Regions from separate parts of the Clostridium cellulovorans 743B genome, predicted to be linked through region 1. Evidence: riboswitches for the same ligand, from Rfam matches in the RefSeq annotation. Region 1 holds a riboswitch; the other holds the start of a gene.
What was found. Region 1 has a riboswitch for S-adenosylmethionine ahead of CLOCEL_RS13370 (methionine ABC transporter ATP-binding protein). Riboswitches for the same ligand answer to the same signal wherever they lie in the genome.
Positions count from the first base shown of each region.

Region 2: linked by a shared signal. The riboswitch ahead of CLOCEL_RS05390 (C45 family autoproteolytic acyltransferase/hydrolase) and the one ahead of CLOCEL_RS13370 (methionine ABC transporter ATP-binding protein) in region 1 are both predicted to bind S-adenosylmethionine.

Region 1 is NC_014393.1:3,256,117-3,264,355, reverse strand. Features, by position in the region: gene CLOCEL_RS13380 (YheC/YheD family endospore coat-associated protein) at 1-783, shown strand, start outside; gene eam (glutamate 2,3-aminomutase) at 881-2,155, opposite strand; SAM riboswitch class I at 2,471-2,574, shown strand; gene CLOCEL_RS13370 (methionine ABC transporter ATP-binding protein) at 2,659-3,615, shown strand; gene CLOCEL_RS13365 (methionine ABC transporter permease) at 3,618-4,274, shown strand; gene CLOCEL_RS13360 (MetQ/NlpA family ABC transporter substrate-binding protein) at 4,301-5,119, shown strand; gene CLOCEL_RS13355 (ribonuclease H-like domain-containing protein) at 5,291-6,022, shown strand; gene CLOCEL_RS13350 (stalk domain-containing protein) at 6,416-6,886, shown strand; gene CLOCEL_RS23270 (CPC_1213 family protein) at 7,017-7,169, shown strand; gene CLOCEL_RS13345 (hypothetical protein) at 7,236-8,239, shown strand, end outside.
Region 2 is NC_014393.1:1,301,611-1,309,849, reverse strand. Features, by position in the region: gene CLOCEL_RS05400 (bacteriohemerythrin) at 1-122, shown strand, start outside; partial or broken gene CLOCEL_RS22220 (kinase to dihydroxyacetone kinase) at 319-489, shown strand; gene CLOCEL_RS05395 (S66 peptidase family protein) at 622-1,563, opposite strand; gene CLOCEL_RS05390 (C45 family autoproteolytic acyltransferase/hydrolase) at 1,557-3,233, opposite strand; SAM riboswitch class I at 3,533-3,635, opposite strand; gene CLOCEL_RS05385 (LytR/AlgR family response regulator transcription factor) at 3,794-4,477, opposite strand; gene CLOCEL_RS05380 (hypothetical protein) at 4,470-5,114, opposite strand; gene CLOCEL_RS05375 (hypothetical protein) at 5,295-5,933, opposite strand; gene CLOCEL_RS05370 (TIM-barrel domain-containing protein) at 6,466-8,239, opposite strand, start outside.

The DNA of each region.
Region 1 (8,239 bases):
AGCAAAGCTTATTTTAATAAATTGGAGACACATCAGGTTTTGTCGAAGAACTTAGAGGTTACAAATCATTTACCAGAAACCTCAAGATACCAGCATCCTTTTCAGATAGTAGATTTTATTCATAAGTATGGTTCTGTATATATAAAGGCTTCTGGAGGAAGTAGAGGTAGAAATATATATAAGGTACAAGAATTTAGTCATAACTTATATATATTAAGTTATCAGATAAAGGGAAAAAAATTTTCAGATAATCTTAGTGTACAAGAAATTCATAGCTTTCTTGAGGCGAATAAATTTATTGGAAAAAATATTATAATCCAGCAAGGTATAGATATTGCTCAATTAAATGATTGCCCATTTGATATAAGAGTACTTGCTCAAAAAAAAGATATTGATACCTGGGAGGTTGTAGATAAATCTTTACGTATTGCAGCACAAGGAAGTGTAGTAACGAATATAAGTAGTGGGGGAAAAGTAGGGAAGTTTACCGAGGTAATTCCTAGCCTTTTTTCTAACTCACATTTAATAACTAATGATGTAGATAAACTGGTGATTGCTGTATGTAGACAGCTAGAACAAAAGTATGGTAGCTTAGGGGAATTAGGTATAGATATTGCAATAGATAAAGCTGGTAATGTGTGGCTGATAGAGGTAAACGGAAAACCTGCTAAGGTTTGTGTTTATCACTCAGGAGATTTAGCGTTAATAGAAAAAGCTTGTACGAATATAATTAGATATTCCAAAGAATTATTTAAGCTTAGAAAGCTGGCAAAAGACTCATAATCTCATGGATTGCAATATAAAAAATATATAAGTTTTAGAATATATAAAAACAATCAACCTCTTAGTTTTATCAAGACTTAGAGGTTGATTATTTTTTTTATTTATTATCTTTGTACAATTTATCTTCTAATGATTGAGTTGGATAGTTAGGATAATCAAAAATCTTTCCTTCCCAGGTTCTTATTTTCACGTTGTTTTTACCCCGTGAAATGATATATTGAGGCAAAATTGGAGTTTTCCCATTTCCATTTGGCGCATTTATAATGTAAGTTGGTATAGCCATACCAGAAGTATAACCTCTTAAATATTCCATTATTTCAATACCATCATCTATAGAAGTGTTAAAATGTGTGGTACCCATAATTTTTTTTCCATGAAATATATAGTAAGGCTTGATTCTACATTTTAAAAGTTCCTGATTTAGAAGTCTCATTACATATTTATCATTATTTATTCCGTTCAAAAGTACAGTTTGATTGCCTAGCGGTATACCTATATTAGCCAGCTTGTCGCAAGCTTCCTTTGCTTCTCTAGTTATTTCAAGAGGATGATTGAACTGAGTATTAATATATAATGGAGAATATTTCTTTAAGATGCTTAATAAATTGGCAGTGATCCTTTGTGGCAATGTGGCAAGTACTCTAGTTCCAATTCTCACATATTCTAATGTTTTTATTTTAAATAATTCACCAAGAAGCCAATCAATCATCCCATCAGATAACAATAAGGGTTCGCCACCAGTTATGAGAACATCTCTAATTTCACGATTGTTTCTTATATATTCAATAGATTCTTCTAAATCTGATATACTTTGATGTTTATCGACAATTCCAATATTTCTTCGTCGTTGGCAATGTCTACAAAAGGAGGCGCACATGTTAGTAACATTTATTATAAGACGGTCAGGATATCTTCGTGTTATAGTGCCAGCAGGACTAGTATATTCTTCTCCCATAGGGTCTAAGGTACCTTCATCGTTTAACTCAAATAGTGTAGGTACACATTGCAACTTTACTGGGTTTGAATTGCTTTCATCAATTAAAGATGCATAATATGGAGAGATACCCCATCTATATTTTTGTTCTACTTTTTTTATATGTTCTGCTTCCTCTTCACTTAATTTTATTATTTTCGATAGTATTTTTATATCACTTATCCTATTACTTATTTGCCAATGCCAATTATTCCAATCATCTTCTGTAGCGTTGAGTATATCTAGAATCTTTTCTCTTTTCTCTGTAATAAGTTTTTCTTGAATAGTTGATAAACCTCTTGGAATCTTTTCTTTAGCTATCATGTAATCTTCTATTTTACCTTTCAATTCTTTAGATCGTTGAATAGCAATTTCTCTCTTATCCACCTCATCACTCATTTTTATTACCTCCTGGCAAACTTAATTAAAAGGTGTAAGAACTTTAGAAAATATTCATGTTACTATTCATAGTATGCTTATTTTAGAAAAATGGAACTGAAGAGTACAAAAATTGCAATAAGCTTAAAATATATAATTATAAAGTTTTCTTATTGGAATTGGAGGAATAAAAAATATGAAGTTTATATTATTTTTTATTATACATGGATATTTTAGCAATAACATTAGAGAATTTTTATCATTTTTAAAAAACTTATAAAAATTTGTTGACACACTTTTGACCATTTGATAACATATAGAAAAGTTAATAACATTCACTTATCAAGAGTGGCGGAGGGACTGGCCCAAAGATGCCCGGCAACCAATACATTGTGTATAAGGTGCCAAATCCAGCAGCTGAAGAAGCTGAGAGATGAGGATTCAATGCATTTTACACCCGAGAATCCTCGGGTGTTTATTTTTTCTATCGATAGTAAAAAATACATCAGTTAGGGGGAGGACACTTGATAAAAATTAAAAATCTAGAAAAGCGCTTTTCTAATGAACCTATACTAAAATCTATAGATCTTGAGATAAAAAAAGGTGAAATATTTGGATTAGTTGGGCATAGTGGTGCTGGTAAATCAACACTTTTAAGATGTCTGAATGGATTAGAAACCTATGACAAAGGAAGTATCGAAGTTATGGGGAAAGAAGTTAAAAGTTTAAAAAGTGGACAACTAAGATTATTTAGAAAAGACTTAGGTATGATCTTTCAACACTTTAGTCTTTTAGAAAGAAAAAACGTATATGAGAATATAGCACTTCCTTTAGAGGTTTGGGGCTATGATAAAAAAGAAACTAAAAAAAGAGTGGAAAAGCTTTTAAAGATAGTTCACTTAGAGGATAAAATTTATGCTAAACCAAGAGAATTAAGTGGTGGACAAAAACAAAGGGTAGCAATTGCAAGAGCTTTAGCATTAGAGCCTAAAATCTTATTATCTGATGAGGCCACTTCCGCATTAGACCCAAACACTACAAAATCTATTCTTTCATTGTTAAGAGAGATTAATGAAAATTTAGGGATTACTATAGTTATCGTAACTCATCAAATGGAGGTAGTTAGAGAGGTTTGTCATAGAGTAGCTGTTTTAGATAAAGGTGCAGTAGTTGTTTCTGGTGATGTAGAGGATATTTTCTTAAAGCAACCTAAAGCTTTGAAAAAGCTTATTTCAGAGGAAGAGCTTATTCCTGATACCGGGAAAAATATAAAAATATATTTCCCTAAGGAAAATTCAGAGACAACTTTGATTACTTCAATGGCAAGAGAACTTGACATAGATTTTTCAATTGTATGGGGAAGACTTGAAAGATTTAGAGATGATGTTTTAGGAAGTCTTGTTATCAATATAAAAGACGTTGAGTTTGAAAGAGTTTCTAAATATTTAGATAGTAAAAACATTGGCTGGGAGGTTGTTTAAAGATGAACAATTTTATCAAAGCATGGGATACGTATCTCCTAGAAGGAATAATTGATACTATATATATGGTTGGATGGTCTACTGTTTTTGCTGTATTAATAGGATTTATTTTAGCTATTATTTTAGTTATAACTGATAAAGAGGGGTTAAGACCAAATAAAATAATATATAGACTTTTGGATATTACTATTAATGTATTTAGATCTTTTCCTTTTATCATATTGATTGTTGCTGTTATTCCAGTTACAAGATTTATAGTAGGAAAGGCAATAGGTAATACTGCGGCTATTGTTCCACTTACCATTGGAGCTGCTCCATTTGTAGCAAGAATAATTGAAAGTTCTTTAAAAGAAGTGGATAAGGGGATAATTGAAGCTGCAAAATCTTTTGGCGCAAGCAATTTTCAAATAATTTTTAGAGTCATGATAAAGGAAGCAGTTCCATCTATTGTTAGAGGAATCACTCTTTCTATAATTTCACTTATTGGTTATGCTGCAATGGCAGGAGCAATAGGCGCAAAAGGTCTTGGGTATGTAGCTATTCAAATAGGTTATTCTAGATTTGATAATGCATTAATTTTTTATACAGTCGTAATATTGATTTTATTAGTACAAGGTATTCAGATAATTGGAGATTTACTTTATAAGAAATTGAAATAGTGATTTGATATTAGGAGGAATTGATTATGAAAAAATGGAAAACTTTATTAACAGCAGGATTATTAGCAGTATCACTTACAGCTTGTGGTACAGGAACTTCAAAGGGAGAAAAAGCTACTGAAAATAAAAATGATAAAACTATAACTGTAGGAGCGTCAGCTAATCCACATGCACTAATTTTAGAAAAGGTTAAACCTATATTGGAAAAAGAAGGATATACTTTAGAGATTCAAATATTTGATGACTATGTGCTTCCAAATACAGCTTTAGATGGTGGAGAATTAGATGCTAACTTCTTTCAACACGAACCGTATTTAAATGACTTTAATAAGAAAAAAGGTACAGATTTAGTAGCAGTTCAAAAGGTCCACATTGAACCATTAGGAATATATTCGAAAAATCTAAAAGATCTAAAAGATCTAAAAGAAGGTGTGGAGATTACAATTCCATTAGATTCTTCTAATGGTTCTAGGGCTTTAAAACTTCTAGCTAAAGCTGGGTTATTTGAAGTTCCAGATAAAGAGACTGTATCAGTTGCGGACATAACAAAGAATACAAAGAATTTCAAGATAAGTGAAGTAGAAGCTAAGCAACTTTCAAAAACTCTTCCTGACGTTGCTTTATCAGTTATTAATTCGAACTATGCACTAGAAGCAGGCTTAAACCCAGTTAAGGATTCTTTATTTATAGAAAATTCTGATTCACCATATGCTAATATTATAGTAGTTAAAAAAGGTCATGAAAATGATGAAAAAATTAAAGCTCTTAACAAAGCAATTACTTCAGAAGAAATAAAGAAATATATTAATGATGAATTTAAAGGGGCTGTTGTGCCAGCTTTCTAAGTAGAGTGTATTTATAAGAAGAGGGTGTCTCAAATGGTGAGATGCCTTCTTCTTTTAAAATCGAATAATTGACTTTGAATGCTGTAACAGCTGTGATAATTATGCATATACTGAATTGTGTGATATAATATCTTGTGCTACTACAAAAAGGAAGTAGAAAAGAGTGATATTTTGATTATTAGAGAAAATAGAATAAAACTTGATAATGTAGATGCTAAATATGCTTTAAATTATGAAGGAAATAATAAAATTTTTAGAGATGCGTTATATTTTGATTTAGAACATTGCGTATATAAAGTTCCAATATGCGTTGGAGTATTTGGTTGTTGCTACTACGATGAAAAGAATAATGATGTTGTAATTACTCAATACATGATAGAAGGCAAGAGTGATGTTAAAGAGATATTAGTGATGGCAAAAGAGTATTTCTTAAAAATGTATAATAAATATAATAAACGCTATATTGTAACATTCTCCGGAAATAACGATTTTAGTGTTATCAATGCACTGTTATTAAAATATAAAGTTAATATAAATATTAGAGAATTGTTTAAGGAAGTAGACCTTCAAATAGAGTTTAAAAAGGCTACAGATACATGCATAGGACTTAAAAATTTAGAGAATCTTTTTGGAATTCATAGAGAAGGTGAGGTTATAAGTGGTACTAACCTTGCTAAGACTTTTAGTAAGATAGTAAAAGATCCTTTCTATTATTCTAGAATGCCGGCTGAAAAGAAGGAGAAAATTTTAATATATAATGAACAAGATGTAGCAAACTTAGTAAAGATAAATTTACTTTGGAATAAAATTATGCCAAACTGTATTCAAAAGATTAAAGCAGAAAAACTTGATATGGAACAAAAAAGAAAGAATGAAGAAAAATCTAAGGCAAATTCAGAATGAAAATCCTACTTAACTGATTAAGTAGGATTTTTTTGACAAAAATATTAACTTCAAAATAGTAGATCTTGCAAGGGTGATATACAGTTTTATAGAAAATTGATTGAAATTTAAGAATTATCAATAAACTAATATAGATAAAAAATATTTACTATTGCATCTGTCAATAGAATTTTTTTTAACAAAATGTGAAAAAACGCCAATATATAACGTTTACATTTGACAAATTCATTATGGGGTGCTATTATAATAATATAAATAAAAACTTTAAAAGTGGTTTTAAAATGCCTTTTAAGACGAAAATGAAATTTCATAATAGTGTTTTAATAATAATATAAACTTTTGATTTAATTTTAAAAAGGAGTAATTATTACTATAAAACATGGGGTGATTATAATGAATCTATTAGTAGGATTAATAGTATTGTCACTTGTCTATTTTGTTTTTTCAATGCATGTTCATTTTGTAGAAACTTTAAGAATACAGAAATACGGAAGAGGGGTATTTACAATCAGCTCCAATAAATATCGTAAGAGTTTAAAAGGCAAAAAGGAGTTTACAATGATTGCTTCTCCGGTTAAGAGTGGAGAATCTATATATCTTCCATTAAAAACTGTGGCCAAGCTCGTGGGAGCCCGTGTTACTTCTAAAGATGATGTTAACAAGCTAAAGATAAGATATTATGGTAAAATCATCTATGTAACAAATGAAAATACTGTTGCTGTGCGAGATACAGCATATAGAGATATGAAAAGTATAAAGGATGCAAAAGTAAGCAATGATGAAGTGTTGCTTCCAATTGAAACATTGAGAAGAATGTTTGGAGTTAAAATAGATATAGAAAATAATAATATAATTTTACGTTAGCACAAGATATTCTTGTGTAATTTTTTTTATTATACATATATTTATTTTCTTTGGTTAATATAAATCTGATATAAAAAACATATATGCTTTTATAGATAAAGAATACAAGCATAAAAAGGAGATTGTTGATATGCCGAAGATGAATAAAGCGAAAGAAAAAAAGCAAGAAAGTAAGAATTTTAAGAAAAAACATATAAATCACGATCCTAATGCAGAAAGTGCTCGTGCGGCTTTTGGAGAACCAAAGGCCCATGATGCAGATAGATTAGATTTTAAATTATAAAAATAAATGGTTATAAAGTCCTTCCTCTAGTAATAGATTTAACTATGAATATAGAGGAGGGATTTTATGTTTTTTTCACAGGGCTTATCCGGTATATTTATCTGCTCAGTTATTGTGATATTGATGGTCTTAAATATAATGTATGCTTTAAAGATTAAGGAGTTTTACAAAGAGTTAATAACTGATTTGAAAAATAAAAGAGAAAATAGTGCAAATAAGTTTTCATCAAAACTTCTCGAGTCTACATATAACTCTTTTAAAGGTGCTGTTTCAAAAGGTGTAACAAATGTTAATACTCAAGTTATAATACAAGAAAATATCCCAAGACAATATATAACTGTGGAAAGGCTTCTAGAATATGTACAATCCTTAGTAATAATCCTTGGTCTTTTTGGGACATTTATTGGACTTGCATTAGCAATAGGTAGTATTAAGGATGTTTTATTGCAGCTTCAAGGTGTTGATGCTTCAATAGGAGAGTTCTTGTCAAAGCTATCAACCCCACTTTCTTCTATGGCTACAGCTTTTTATACAAGTATTTTTGGTATAGCTAGCTCTATTGTCATAAAAATAGTTGGCATTTATACTTATAAAGAAGTTAAAGAACAATATTTAGACGAAATGGAAAGTTACTTAGATAATGTTGTGATGGCAGAACATTCTATTGATTATGTAAGAGTACTTGTTAGCCTAGTAAAGAATCTTGAAAGAAATTCAAAGAATCTCTGTGATGGAATTAAAAATGCTTTTGAAAAAAGTTTTGAGGGTTTTGCAGAAAAAGCAATACCACTAGCAGTTGAACTAACTAAATCTGCTCAGGCTATTGAAAAGACAAGTAAGGTGCAAGAGGGTGTAATTACTAACTTTAATAATGCCATAAATAGTTTGAATAGGCCGATTTTAAGTTTTAAAAATAGTGTAGATAAGTTTGAAGGATATTATGAAGGGGTTAGCACAGAAATAGCAGCCTTAGATAAGGTAGTCAATAATTTAGCACTTCAATTTAAGGTTAATTCTGATGCTCTTAAGGATAATAAGGACGCAATAGTAGAAGTAAACAAAGAATTATC
Region 2 (8,239 bases), 2.0 Mb from region 1:
ACGATGTAGATTTTTCAAAGATTGATCAAAACCAAGATCAATACATAATAAATATTTTACAACTTTTAAATGATTGGTTAATAGAACATATTTTTTCAAATGACAAACTTATAGGAAAATAATTCACCCCAAGCTTAACACTTGCAATAATGAGAATTTCCTCGACCCCAGATACAAAGAAAAAAGTAATTCATAGTAAAGCTTTGCTATATCTAGTGAATATATTCTTAATTTAACGACACAACAATAAAAATCGAATAATTATTAAACATCGCATTATTAAAAATTGAATTTTGCGGTGTTTTTACGTCCCAATTCAAAAACATTGAAGGTGATAGTTTACTTGCAGTTGGAGATGATGAGCTGATAAAAATACACTTTCACACAAATACGCCATGGAAAGTCCTTGAATATTGCGCTTCATTAGGTGATATTTATGATGTTGTTATAGAAAATATGGAACTCCAAATCAATGGTCTTCATGGTTAGACCAAAATATGGCCATGCACTACAATCTAAGAACCTAAAAAAAGCCTAGCTAATCACCAAAAGATTATCTAGGCTTTTATAGATACCCACAGTCATAACAAAAATTAATTCTTTTCATGGCTATTTATCATCTTATGAATAGTACTCCGTGGCAGTCTCTAGAATAATAAACTCCCCCTTTGTTGCATCCAAAGTGGCATTTACTCCTATAGGAATCGTAGCCAGGTCATGGGTATGTCCTATTGGAAGTCCCCAAATGGCTGGTATACCAAGGTTTCCTATTCTATCAAAAATCAAGTCTTCCAAAGTTCTGCCCTTATCATATATATCTGAAGTACAATCAGTACACTCACCTATGACGATGCCAGATGCTGCTTGTAGTTTTCCCGTGTTCAAAAGCTGTGTCAATCTACTGTCTATATCTTGAATATCCGAGCCAATCTCTTCTAAAAATAATATTTTTCCTTCCGTATTAACTTCATAAGGAGTACCAATAAGCTCACAGATCAATGATAAATTCCCACCTATAGTTTTTCCACTTACTTTTCCTGGAGTAACCTTAACTAGATATTTATCTGGATCAGCCATTATAATTTTCCCTATTGGCCGCTCACAGCAAAGGGCCTTGAAAAGATATCCCATTCTGTATTTTGTGGCATATTCACCATAAATTCCAGTGGCATTAGGTCCATGGAAGGTCACAAGTCCTGCTTTCTTATAAATTGCAAGATGAAGTGCAGTTATATCGCTGTAACCTATAAATATCTTAGGATTCTGTCTTATAACTTCATAATCTATTTCATCTAGTATTCTTGGGGAACCATAACCGCCTTGGCTACAGAAGATTGCATCGATTGATGGATCAGCAAAAAAAGTATTTAAATCCGCTGCTCTAGCTTTGTCTGAACCTGCAAGATAGTAATAATTATCGTAAGCATGTTGCCCCACCTTCACCTTAAAACCATAGCCTTCAAAAGCTTCAACAGCTCGCCAGATATCACTTTTATCCATTCCTGTTGCAGGCGACACAATACCTATGGTATCCCCAGTCTTAAGTCTTTTAGGTTTTAACATCCACCTTCACCAACCCTGAACTTGCTCCACTTCTCAGTAAATCTATCCTTAAGATGCCCCTTTAAATGATTCCACTGAGGATGATTCGCAAAATAATCGTGAGTAATAAAAGGCATGCCACTGGAATTTCCCCACCTAGCACAAAATGCCATCATCTTAGCGAGATCGCTATCTATTATCTTCCCATCTAATGTGCCTTGAGGTGAAAATGGTGGTGGTGACCCTGCAAGACTTGGATACTTTTGATCATCCAATTCATAATGACCATCAATAGTTCTAGAAGACGGTATTCTCTGATTTAAGTAAACATCATAATGATCAGCTAAAATATCCTTTGCTGCTTCTATATCCAACTTTCCTAACTGATGTTCCAGTAGTTGTGTAAGTCGAACTCTTCTTGCTCCTTGATGATCACGAATATCTGTATAACAACTGTTTTCCACTTCTAAATTGCGGATTCTCGGATCTTCTGGTGCATTAAATCCAATGAAATAGCCATCCTCCAAAGTTTTTACATTATAGTACTCTAGACCTTGTTCAAATCGAAGAATTTTATTAGTTTTTATATCTCCTAGGAGCCACATACTAGTGTATCCACCATTGCTTCTCTCCTTCATAATATCAACAAAACCAGTCATATCATCAGCATATTGAATAGCCTTACGAATTCTCACAAACTGAGGGATTCCGTTAGGATTATATTTCATAAAACCAGCAATACTTGTATCCGCGCCTAAAAGTCCTGAACCTGTGACAAAGAAATCACTAAAGCTATCTATATATCCTGGAGCCGTCTGCATCAAAATCCTATTACCTCTTTTAGGTACAATGTCTATAATTATATTGAGATACTGCCCAGTTTCAAAGTTCTCCCAAGTGTTATGTGCTAAAAGTATTTTTTTATTTTTTGTAGCAGAACCAGTGGCAATAAAAGCTGAACAACGGCCTTTGGCTCTTGCTAAATTGCTACCAACTACCCCATTATTCCTATAAGGCCACCAAAAATCTATAAGTTCACCATAACCGTTCCATGCAAGAATTTCTTGCCAAGTTACTTGTACCCCTGCCTTATATGCGCCATCAGCTATACCTTTTATTTCATATAAATACTCTATATCAAGCCTATTCGTAAACTGTCTTTCTGCTTCCTTAACAAAAAAACTCCACTCCTTACCTGTATTCCAGTAAGTTAGGAACTTTAAGTTATCCATAATTTCCTTAATTTCTTTTGCAAGTAAGAATCCATGCTGAAAACCACGCTTATATGGTTCTCCTTCAATGTGAATATATATCCAACCGTTTCTCTCAAATCTGTAGCCTTTACCAAAATAATGAATATTGTCCGGGCAATTCTTACTTTTACGTTGCTGATAGCCTTCATAAGGTTTATTGTTTTGATTTTTTTTACTACCTTGCTGTGTATTGTTGCTTTGTTTAGTTTTGTTCCTTTGATGCATATTGTTGTGGCCTTGCTGAGTATTATTACTTCTGTAAGCATTGTTACTTTGCTCAGCATTACCATTTTGCTGGACATCGTTATTCTGCTGAGCATTATTGCCTTTATAACTTCTACTACTTTGATAATTACTAGAATAACCGCTCGTCTCTTGATAATCCTTTTTACTCCGGTAGTTTCTGTTGCCTTGGTAATTATTATTGCTCCTTACCATTCCATAGACACCCCGATTCTCCACTTTCACTTTTTGCATACTAATATCATATTAATATCCTTGGTGAAAGGTGAATCTATATCTAAACTTTTAGGAACAACTTCTTTCTAAAGCAAATATCTTTATAAAACATTTAACTACTTTTGAAATTCTATATATTAAAATTGAAAATCTAAATTAAATTTATAAGCGCCATATGGATTCAATGTAAGACGTTATTTGAATTTATGTTATTTATAAAAAAAAAACATCTGAATTAGATGGATATTGTTCATAAAAACAGTCTAATTAAAAATTCATCCTCATCTCTCAGAATTTAATCTGCTGGATTTAGCACCATCACTTTAAAGTGTGGTTGCTGAAACGTCTTAGGGCCAGTCCCTCGGCTTCTCTTGATAAGGTTAATAATATCATTTTTTTTAAAAGGGCTTTTTTTACTTTAGTTCCTTAATACTTTTCTCTAGTAAACTTATATGTTTTATGTGTTTTATTATAACCACATTTTTCTATTTTGTCAATATGTTTTCACATTTACTTATAATAGTTAATGTACCTGTATTCTATGTAGCAAATTTATGATAACTTTCTATAACTTCATCCTTGAAATTTCTTCCTATTGGAACCTCAAGATCACTCTTTAAGATCAACTTATCTGATAATACCCTTTCCACGAAGCTAATATTAACAATATAAGACTTATGAGTTCTTATAAAATATGGATTATTGATTTCTTCTATAATATCTGATAGCTTACCTCTAACTTGATAATTTCCATTAATAGCATGGAAAGATAAATAATGCCCAAAGGATTCAATAAAAATAATACTTTTCACATTAAGTCTAAAGATAGTTGTCCCAGATTTTAAAGTTAATACTCTATCGGTATTTTGTAAGTAGTCTATTAATACTTCAATCATATTCTTGAAATCTTCATCAAAATTATTCAGACGAATAAACTGTATAGGCTTTACCCTTAGGGATTTAAAAACTAAAGTTTCATCTTCACTTAAGAAAATAATACAATCAGCCTCATTTCTTTCCTTCATCAGCTCAGCCTTCTTAATATCACTGCTATCCACTAATTCAAAGAAAAATAATAAGTTCTCGCTATTTGAATCATCTTTAATATAATCCTCATGAGCAAAAATAATCTTTTTGGGATAATCCCTTAAAGATTTTTGAATTTCAGATTTTAAAAGGCTCTTTAAGTCTTGATTTTTTAAACTTAAAATAATCTTAATCATCCTTCATTCCCTCCCCCAAAAATCTATTCTTTTCGATTTTTTGGATATATTCATGGAGGTTTTGGTTAGGATCTGCTAGTACACCTAGTACGTTATACGCATCATCTATTTCAATAAAATATCTTTCTTTTAAATAATTTAAGGCATCTAAAAACCCCTTTTTATCTGAACCAATTAATGATCGAAAAGTTAAAATCGACCCATCCTTCAAAGCTACACCGAAATAAATCGTATAATTTATAGTTGAATAATGTGCATACTGCCTATTCCAATAGATTTTAATACTTTTAATTTCCGTTAATCTAATTTTGAATGCACAGACATCCTCTCTGCCTTTGAAAATACTAATTAAGTATCTCCATTGCTGGAAATAATCATTGTTATCATAGTATTCCAAGTACTCTTCACTTATATCCCAATGTTTCCACGTTGCTACCACTACAGGTATTTCAAAAACTCCTATTATCACAAATAAAATTCCTGCAAAAATGCCCCAATTTTTATTGAATCCTATTAAAGTATTGGCACTATTTCCGATTTGTACTGCTACGAAAAAAAATGTTATTAACGAAATAAAAATTATTCCAGTCTTTGAACTTTTATCTCCAACAACAAATAATTTCTTTGACTTTTTCAATCAATCACTCCTTTGTAGTTGCATTTATGTATTTTAATTCAATCTCATTCTTTATTATACATTAAATGCAACATTTGCTCATGTCTGTAATTTCTTAAAATATATAACTCTCAATAATGCTTGCATCTTAAATCCATAAATTCTAAAAAGAAAAAGAACTCATCGCTGAGTTCCTTTGAATTACCTCTTAGCCTTAACACTTGCTCTTTCAATTTCATCTATATATTCATTAAGGCTTCTATTTGGATCCTCTATTACAGATAGCAAATCATGCTCATCCTCTATTTCTATATTGCATTTTTCTTTTAAATGTTTTACAGCTGCTACATAATTTTTATCATTTGAAGTTACTAATGAAAGAAACTTTATAACGGTTCCGTCTTTTAAAGTGACGCGGAAAAAAATAGGGTGCATCATCATTACCATATAACTAAACATTGTAGTCCAATAAAGCTTGATACTTTTAATTTCACTTAATTCTATTTTGTCTGCAAACTTTTCTTCTTTACCAATTAATATGCCATATACATACTTCCATTGAGTCCCATACTTATTAACTCTGTAAAGCTCTATATACTTTTCACTTATATCCCAATGTTTTATACAGTTTGCTATTGTTGGAACATAAATCAAGAAAAAGATTGCCGCAGTTGCTAAAATAACTATAGGTGCTGATATTTTATAATCCTCCACCTTACATAGTTTGCATAAATAGAAACCTGCTTCTAGCCCTGCAATAATAGCTAATACAGCTGTAACAATTATCATTGTCCTTGTTGGTCTCTTTCCAATAACAAATAGTTTTTTTGATTTCTCCATTTTTAAATCCTCCTTAATAGATCCTTTATTGTATTTCCTTGATATATTCCCATTATATTACTTATAAAATGAAACACAATTAGGTTGGCATGAACTACAAATTCATAGCACATATAGCAATTTTCTTTAGTTCATGGATGGACAAATGGAAATAATCTCTTGTCTTCAGGAGAATATGTATTTGATAAAAAAATTAAAGGACTTAAACGTGGAGAAAATTATAGATTATTAATTCGAATGCCCACTATCAATAAAGAAGCATATGAATGGGTTAAAGACCATGTTAAAAAGGCAATACTTTTTTTATTCAAACTGGTGGAAGAGTTTTAGGAAAAGGAAAAATAATTGATTTCGTTTATGAACTATAATAGTTGGTTTGTTATACATAGTAGGTAATTATAATATATCACTATAATCTTTTTATTGACTGGAAACAATCAACAGTAACACTGCTCAATTGTTACTACATAAAAAACCTCTGAAATGAACAATTAATTCTGTTCATTTCAGAGATTTTACGTCTTTATTTGTATTAGTTCATATATTCAACTGTTATGTTGATTAATTTATCAGTATCAAAAACCTTTATATAACTTATATGATTTTCTTCATTATAGTACCAACTGTTAGTAGCTGAAGTTTTTAAGGTACTTGACCTTTCACCTAAAGTTCCATTTGATATCTTAGCTATAGTTTCTTCTCCTATTGTAACTTTATTAAGAGTCTTTTTATCATCATGAAGTATTGCCACAAAGAAATAAGTTTCATATTTAGGAGTATATTTATCATGTTTGCGTTCTATAATTATCTCTCTAACATTATTACTAATATACTGATGAGTAATATCTGTTTGTCTATATTCTTCATTGGCAACCTCATCACCATTGATAGTCTTTGCAGCAGAAGAACGGCTAACTCCATCGTCAAGGTACATGGTATATGTTCCTTTTACCCCTTCATTGCATGGATAAATATTTAAAGTTATTGGATTAGGAAGGCCCTTACTGTTTAATTCTCCAACATATCTTTCGCGTTCTATTGTAGGAATTATTGCTCCAGCTCTAACATAAAGTGGTACCGTAAAAGGTATGTGATTTGGATCCCATGCATTTTTATCAGTTATACTCGCATCGATATTTAATGTAGTGCCACCTTCAATTGCATCCAAAAGTGGCTTTCTGCTATCCATAAACTGATACCAACTATTTCCTATAGGCAGATACACATCACGGTTCCCTTGTCCTTTTGAGGTAATTGGTGCTACTAAAAGGTCATTTCCAACAAAGAATTCATTACTTATAAAATCAATTTTGTCATTAAATAAAGAATCATCATCACTGGCTAGAAACATTGCTCTACAAATAGGCATACCATTTAAAGTATTCTCAAACAATCTATCATAGAAAAGCTGCATTAATCTATAACGAAGTTCTATAAAATATTTACATATAGGAAGAACTGCATCATACATATATTTGTAGCTTCCTTTATCACTTTCACTTACATCCTTGAATTTATAAGGTTCTTGAAATTGCTTTCCTATTTCTGCTTTTCCATTATAATGATTTCTGAACCATGGTAAAAAGGCTCCCATAGATGTCCATCGAATTAAAAGTTCAGGATCTATCCACTTCTCTCCATCACTTCCTTTTTCAAAGCCACCGATATCTTGACCTGACATAGCTTGACCTGTTAATCCCAAAGCAAGACATTGAGATATGTTTATCCTCATAAAATCCCAAGTTGAAGCGTTGTCACCATTCCATAAAGCTGAAAACCTATGAGCTCCAGCAAAGCTTCCTCTACCGATTATAAAGTTTCTTTTATTTTCTCTTCCATTTAAATGATTTAATCCGTGATAAGTTGCTTTGTGTAAGTTATATGAATATAGATTCCACGCTTTGATAAATGGAGTTTTAGAATATGAATTAGTTTCTATATCATCATTTTCAAAGGCTTTTACAAAATCATCAGTGATATTTAATCTTGCAGGAAATGACTTCATGTCACCATAACCATATTTAGGTTCTTCATTAAAATTATAATCGCGTTGAAGTGGCGCTATAGCTGGTGTAGTCATATCCTGCCATACCATTTCAAGACCCATATCAAACAAATATTGATATTGTTTTCCCCACCAATATCTTACTTCTTTTCTTCCGAAATCAGGATAATGGCCTTTGAATCTAATACCACCACCATAATTAATTCCTCCGATATATGGTTTTCCATTATTAAAGTTATTATCTGCAACAGAAGTAGTTAGATTTCCAAATTCATAATAATGATAATTTTTAGCATCAAAA